DNA from 3 places in the Nocardiopsis sp. iso_237 genome. Region 1 is predicted to be linked to each of the others. Evidence: riboswitches for the same ligand, from Rfam matches in the RefSeq annotation. Region 1 holds a riboswitch; each other region holds the start of a gene.

Region 1 (2,254 bases):
TCCTGGGTGGCGCCGACGATCACCTCGCCGTCGGCCCGGGGCACCAGGTAGACGGGGAAGCCGCGCACCAGTCCGCGCACGGTGCGGTTGACGAGCGGGGGTTCTCCGGCGGGCACCCGGGCGCGCAGCAGCTGCCCCTTGACCGGGCGCAGCGGCGGCACCACCGGTTCGGGCACCCGCACCCGGTCACCCCAGCACCCGGCGGCGAGCACCACCTGCTCGGCGGGCAGTTCGGTCCCGTCGGCCAGGCGGACGCCCAGGCGCGCCCCGTGGGTGCCGGGGGAGGCGATCTCCTCCGCGTACCCGGGGACCTCGCGCACGCCCGCGCGTTCCCCGGCACGGGCCAGGGCCAGGAGCAGCGCGCGCGGGTTCACGGAGTGGTCCTCGGGGGCCAGCACCCCGCCGCGCACGCCGGGCGCGAGCGTGGGTTCCAGGCGTCGGCACTCGCGGCTGGTGAGCCGCTCGGTGGGGATGCCCAGGCGCTGCTGGAGCGCGTGCAGGTCGGTGAGGACCGCGAGGTCGTCGCGGTCGAAGGCGACCAGCAGCGTCCCGGTGCGGCGGTGGCCGACGTCGACGCCGCTGGCCTCCTGGAGTTCGGTGACGAAGTCGTCGTAGAGGCGCGCCGAGCGCACCCCGAGCTCCATGAGCTCCTCCTCGCCGAAGACCGCCTCGGTGGCGGGGGTGAGCATGCCCGCCGCGACGGTCGAGGAGGCGCGGGCCTCGGAGGGCGCGGTGACGGGGTCGGGTTCGACCAGGGTCACGGCCAGGCCGCGCTGGGCGGCGCGCCAGGCGGTGACCCGGCCGACGACGCCGCCGCCGACCACGACCACCGCATTGGTGGGATGAATCGTCTTCTGTGGGGGAACCTCGTCGGTGCGCACGGCGCCGTGTTCCACTCCCTTCGCCGGAATGACCCGGATCAGGTTCGTGCGGTCGGAGGCGGTGAGCCTCCCTCTCAGCCGGGTCCACCCGGCTCCCGCGGGACGTCTCTCTTCACTCCCATCCTAGGCCGTGTTTTCTGGATCATTCCTCCCGCCCGTCGCCCGCCACCACCCTCAACGGACGCCTTCGGCGCTGTGTCCTCGCGTTACCACCGGGCTGCCTCTCGCTCCACGGCTTGCGAGAGATTGCCGGGCCCCCGCTGTGCGAGGCTGCGGAGCTTGCGTAGCAGTGCACAGTAGGGGCGACGGCCGCTCGCATCGGTGGCGGCTCCGCCGCCACCGGCGAAAGCATCCACAGAAACACGCCCTGGGACAACCCGTCCAGGGCGGTCGTGGCGGGGATCTCCCAGGCAGGGGGCCCGGGAGCGGCGCGATGGTCACCGGGGCCCGGCCGGGTGTGGCAGATTGGACGGGTGACACAAAGCGATCGTGAACTCGACGAACTCGTCGGCGAATGGCTGACCCTGCGTGAGGCGGCCGCGCCGCTGGGCGTGAGCCCCAACCGCATCAAGACCCTCATCCGCGAGAACCGCCTCATGGGCGTGGTGCGCGGTGGCGAACTCTCCATTCCCGCCGCCTTCCTGGACGGCCCGGACCTGGTCAAGGGCCTGCCGGGCACCATCGTGCTGCTCACCGACGCCGGTTTCTCCACCGAGGAGGCCCTGCGCTGGCTGTTCACGCCGGACGACACCCTGCCGGGCACGCCGATCCAGGCCATGCGCGAGAACCGGGGCACCGAGGTCCGCCGCCGGGCCCAGGGCATGGCCTTCTGAGCCGCCCACGGCCCGGGGACGCACCGCCCCGGTGACGTCCCCCGGGCCGTTGGTTAGGGTGGGGCGCGTGAGGACGAGCCACGGAACCAGCCTGCGCGAGCGCCTGGACGCATCCCTTCTGTACCTGTGCACCGACGCCCGGACCGAGAGCGGTGATCTCGCGGAGTTCGCGGACGCCGCCCTGGCCGGGGGCGTGGACATCATCCAGCTCCGGGACAAGGGCCTGGAGGCCCGCCAGGAACTGGCCGCCCTGGAGGTCCTGCGCGAGGCGTGCGAACGCCACGGCGCCCTGCTCGCCGTCAACGACCGCGCCGACATCGCCCGCGCGGTGCGCGCCGACGTCCTGCACCTCGGCCAGCGCGACCTGCCGGTGCCCCTGGCCCGCGACATCATCGGCGCCGACCCGCTGGTCGGCCGCTCCAACAACGACCCCGAGGCCGCCGCCCGTTCGGCGGAGGAGCCCGGGAGCGACTACTTCTGCGTGGGCCCGACCTGGGCGACCCCCACCAAGCCGGGCCGCCCGGCGGCCGGGCTCGAACT
Region 2 (2,254 bases), 320 kb from region 1:
CGGGGCCCTCGCGTGGACACCGCGACTCCTGCCCCAGATCACCTGGCTGGACCGGAACCTGTACCGCCTCAGCCGAGGGCGCCTCGGTCTGCTCGACCTCGCCGGGCTGCCCAACACCGTGCTCACCGTCAGGGGCCGTAAGAGCGGCCAACCGCGTCGCACACCCCTGCTGTGCGTCCCCGACGGCACGGACCACCTGGTGGCCGGATCGGCCTTCGGTGCCGACTCCACCCCCGCGTGGGCGCTCAACCTGAGGGCCGCGCGCACGGCCGAGATCGGCGGGGCGGGGCGGGGGGTGACCGTCCGGGCCGAGGAACTCACCGGGGCGCCCCGGGACCGGGCCTGGGCACGTCTGTGCGGGGTCTGGCCCAACTTCGCCCTCTACCAGCGGCGGACCGACCGGGTCATCCCCGTCTTCCGCCTCACCCCGGTCCCGGAGCGCTGAGCCTCAGCGCCGCCAGGTCTCCTGGCGCCAGGCCGCGTCCCAGAACATCCACTCGTAGGTGGTGGCCCTCCGGAACGCCTCACGCATCCGGGAGACCGTCGCCTCGCCCGCACCGGCGGCGAGCCGGTCCGCGATCGCCTTCACCTGCTCGGTGGACCGGGCGAACTCCTCGTCCCCGTAGGTGGCGATCCAGTCGCCGTAGGGGTGGTCACTGAGGTCCCCGGCCTTGGCCATGAGCCGTTCACCGACGTCGGTGTAGACCCAGAAGCACGGCAGGACCCCGGCCACGAGTTCGGGATAGCCCTGGGTGTGCGCCAGCGAAAGCACGTACGAGGTGTAGGCGGTACAGGTCGGGGACGGCTGGACGTCCTCCGCGACACTGCCCACGGTGCCCTCGTGCAGGGAGCTCTCCACCGCGATCGCGCCGTGCGCCGCCTTGGCGAAGAACGCGATCTCCTCGCTGGTGTCCGCCCTGGCGGCCGCCGTGGCCAGGGCACGCGCGTATCCGCGCAGGTACAGGGCGTCCTGGACCATGTAGTAGTCGAACCGTTCCCGGCTCAGGGTGCCGTCCCCGATCCCCTGGACGAACGGGAGGGCGTCGATGGCGTCCCGTGTCGACGCCGTCTCCTCCCACACGAGAGCACAGAAACCAGTCATGAGGCGATCCCTTCGCTAGCACGATCCAGAGCAGGTTCGACGGGTGTGATCTCAGCCCCGGTGTCCGGGGCACCCCGTGCCTGTGCCGGACCCTACCGTTCGGCCCCGTACCGGACCGCCCTCGGGGAGCCCGATACGGTCCGGAGTCCCAGGGTCGGGAGGGCCGACCGGAACCACACCCGCAAGGCCGGGCTTGTCCGTACTGGTCACGACCCGTCCCGCCGGTCTCGGGTGTATCGAGCGGTCGCGGGTTTGACGCGTGACCCCCAGGCACAGGACCTACACGTTCTGTGAACAACCTGGAAGGCCTTCGTATGCGCCCGCACCTGGCAGCCCTCGCCGCCATCCCACTCACCGCCGCTCTCCTGGCCCCCAGCCCCGCGTACGCCGCGCCCACGCCCCTGGCCGACGCGATCTCCGCCCTCACCGTCGCGGACGAGTCCCGTTCCGGCTACGACCGAAGCCTCTTCCCGCACTGGGTCGACGCCGACGGCAACGGATGCCACACCCGCGCGGAGGTCCTCATCGAGGAGGCCGAGACCGCGCCGGAGGTCGGGGACCGCTGCAGACTGACCGGGGGCGAGTGGCACTCCTATTACGACGGCCGCACCATCACCGAGGCCCGCTCCCTGGACATCGACCACATGGTCCCGCTGGCCGAGGCGTGGGACTCCGGGGCGTCTGAGTGGAGCACGAACCAGCGCCGGGACTTCGCCAACGACCTGGACGAGCCGGTGGCGCTCGTGGCCGTGAGCGCGGCCTCCAACCGGTCCAAGGCCGACCGGGACCCCGCCGAGTGGATGCCCCCGGCGGAGGAGGCGCACTGCCGGTACGTCACCGAGTGGACCACCGTGAAGACCCGCTGGAGCCTGTCGGTCGACGAGGCGGAGCTCGCCGCGCTGACGTCCGTCGCGGACACGTGCCCCGACGCGGTCGTGGAGACCACCCCGGCCCTCTAGCCCGGGGCTCGCACTGAACGGGATCGGCCGTGGTTCACGGCCGATCCCACCCGGACGCGACCTTCACCAGCGCGTTCAGGTGCTTGTCCAGTCCGTGTCCAGCCGGGTGTCCAGCCCTCTGTCCAAGCAGGTCACGCACTCTCCCAGTAGCCGCCCACATCCGGTGGGCGGGACTCAGGGAGGCACAGAGTGC
Region 3 (2,254 bases), 2.7 Mb from region 1:
GGCGCCCTCTCCCGGGAGACTCCCGGGCCAGCGCCCGACAACATGGCCAAGTCAGTAGGCTCCTACATCTTCAACGCGGTGCGCGGCGGGGCCGTCGGCACCTCCGAGGCACTGCCCGGCATCAGCGGCGGCACGGTCGCACTGATGGTCGGCCTCTACGACAAGCTCATCGGTGGCGCGGGCCACGTGGTCAGCGGCATCAAGCGCTACGTCACGGACGTGCCCCGGGGCCGCGGCAAGGAGCGCGCCCAGGAGCAGTTCCGCCAGGTGGACTGGTCGGTGCTCGTCCCCGCCCTCATCGGCATGGCCCTCGCACTCGTCCTGGCCGCCGTCTTCCTCGCCCCGCTGGTGGAGGCGCACGCCCAGTACGCCTACGCGCTGTTCTTCGGCCTGGTCCTGGCCTGTCTCTGGATCCCCTACACCGGCGCGGGCAAGAAGTGGAAGGCCTGGCACTACGCGGTCGCCCTCGTCTTCGCCGCGCTCGCCTTCACGCTCACCGGCCTGCCCGGCGCCAACCTGCCCACGCACCCGGTGGTGGTCTTCTTCGCGGCGGCCGTCGCGATCTGCGCCCTGGTGCTGCCGGGCCTGTCGGGTTCGTTCATCCTGCTGACCCTGGGCCTGTACGAGCCGACCATGGCGGCCCTGCGCGCGGCGGACCTCCCCTACATCACCGTCTTCGTGCTCGGCATGATCACGGGTCTGGCCCTGTTCGTGAAGGTGCTCCAGTTCCTGCTGGAGAACCACCACCACATCACCCTCGTGGTGCTGACCGGTCTGATGGCGGGTTCGCTGCGCGCCCTGTGGCCGTGGCAGGACGAGAACCGCGACCTGCTGCCGATGACCGACGTCCCCGTGACGCTCGCCTTCGCCGTCGGCGGCTTCGTGGTGGTCGTCGGCATGATCATCTGGGAGCAGCGCAGGCACGCCCAGCAGGAGCGGGTGGAGACCCGCCACAACGTCACCGTCTGACCGCGCGGAGGGGGACGGTCCGCCCCGGCGGGCCGTCCACTACAGTCGGAACCACCACAAACCAACACTGATGCCGGGGCCGCGAGGCCCCGGCGGCGCGGGGTGCCGGAGAGACTCCTCCCGGCTGAGAGCACACCCGTCGAACCTGCCCTAGTTCGTACTAGCGAAGGAACGCCAATGAGCGCGTACAACGTCGTGTCCATCGCCGGAAGCGACCCCAGCGGGGGCGCCGGCGTCCAGGCCGACCTGAAGTCGTTCTCCGCCCACGGAGTCTTCGGGATGACCGTGGTGACGGCGTTGACCGCCCAGTCCACACGCGGGGTCACCGGGGTCCACGGTGTCCCCGCGTCCTTCGTCACCGACCAGATGGACACCCTGTTCACCGACGCGACCGTGCACGCGGTCAAGGTGGGGATGCTGTCCACGTCCGAGGTCACCGAGGCCGTCGCGTCCGCCGTGGACCGCTACGGGCTACCGAACGTGGTCGTGGACCCGGTGATGGTGGCCAAGAGCGGGGACCGCCTCCTGGAGCGGTCCGCGATCGAGGCGCTGCGCACCGTCCTGCTGCCGCGCGCCGACCTGCTCACCCCCAACCTTCCCGAGGCCGCCGACCTGCTCGGTGAGAGCGAGGCCACCAGCCTCAAGGAGATGCGGGGGCAGGCCGAACGCCTCCTCGAACTCGGTCCGCGCCGCGTCCTGCTCAAGGGCGGGCACCTGCCGGGTGAGGAGAGTGTCGACCTGCTGGTCGACGGGGTCGCGGAGCCGGTCGAGTTCCGCGCCGGGCGGGTGGCCACCCGCAACACCCACGGCACCGGCTGCACGCTCTCCTCCTCGATCGCCGCGCTGCTCCCCCAGCGAGCGGACACGGTGGCCGCCGTGGCCGACGCCAAGGCCTACCTCACCGAGGCCCTGCGCCGCGCCGACGAGATCGACGCGGGCGGCGGCCAGGGACCGGTGCACCACTTCCACGCCTGGTGGTGACCGGACGACGCCAGACAGAAGGGGGGACCGGCCACGGCGGCCGGTCCCCCCTCTCGTCGGCCGGGGGAGGTCCCCCGGCCGAGCGGGCACTACTTGCTGACGTCCTCCATGATCACGTCCGGGTTCCGCCAGTCCTTGTGGCTGAAGAACTTGCGCGTCTCCGAGCTGATCAGCCCGGACAGCAGGATCAGACCCACCAGGTTGGGCAGCGCCATCAGACCGTTCGCGATGTCGCTGAAGAGCCACACCGAGTCCAGGTTGGCCACCGAGCCCACGAAGATGACGACGATGAAGAGCAGGCGGT

The links. A riboswitch is a leader RNA that binds a small molecule or an ion and turns the genes downstream of it on or off. The one in region 1 is predicted to bind thiamine pyrophosphate.
Region 2: another riboswitch for thiamine pyrophosphate. It lies ahead of tenA (thiaminase II); the one in region 1 lies ahead of thiO (glycine oxidase ThiO).
Region 3: another riboswitch for thiamine pyrophosphate. It lies ahead of thiD (bifunctional hydroxymethylpyrimidine kinase/phosphomethylpyrimidine kinase); the one in region 1 lies ahead of thiO (glycine oxidase ThiO).

Annotation. Positions count from the first base shown of each region.
Region 1 covers NZ_CM149669.1:2,127,082-2,129,335, forward strand. The annotation lists gene thiO (glycine oxidase ThiO) at 1-881, opposite strand, end outside; TPP riboswitch at 880-990, opposite strand; gene AC0VYM_RS09610 (Rv2175c family DNA-binding protein) at 1,355-1,714, shown strand; gene thiE (thiamine phosphate synthase) at 1,782-2,254, shown strand, end outside.
Region 2 covers NZ_CM149669.1:1,807,099-1,809,352, forward strand. The annotation lists gene AC0VYM_RS08155 (nitroreductase/quinone reductase family protein) at 1-445, shown strand, start outside; gene tenA (thiaminase II) at 449-1,102, opposite strand; TPP riboswitch at 1,092-1,189, opposite strand; gene AC0VYM_RS08165 (HNH endonuclease family protein) at 1,417-2,061, shown strand; gene AC0VYM_RS08170 (hypothetical protein) at 2,251-2,254, shown strand, end outside.
Region 3 covers NZ_CM149669.1:4,810,649-4,812,902, forward strand. The annotation lists gene AC0VYM_RS21825 (DUF368 domain-containing protein) at 43-969, shown strand; TPP riboswitch at 1,058-1,158, shown strand; gene thiD (bifunctional hydroxymethylpyrimidine kinase/phosphomethylpyrimidine kinase) at 1,147-1,950, shown strand; gene AC0VYM_RS21835 (alanine/glycine:cation symporter family protein) at 2,040-2,254, opposite strand, start outside.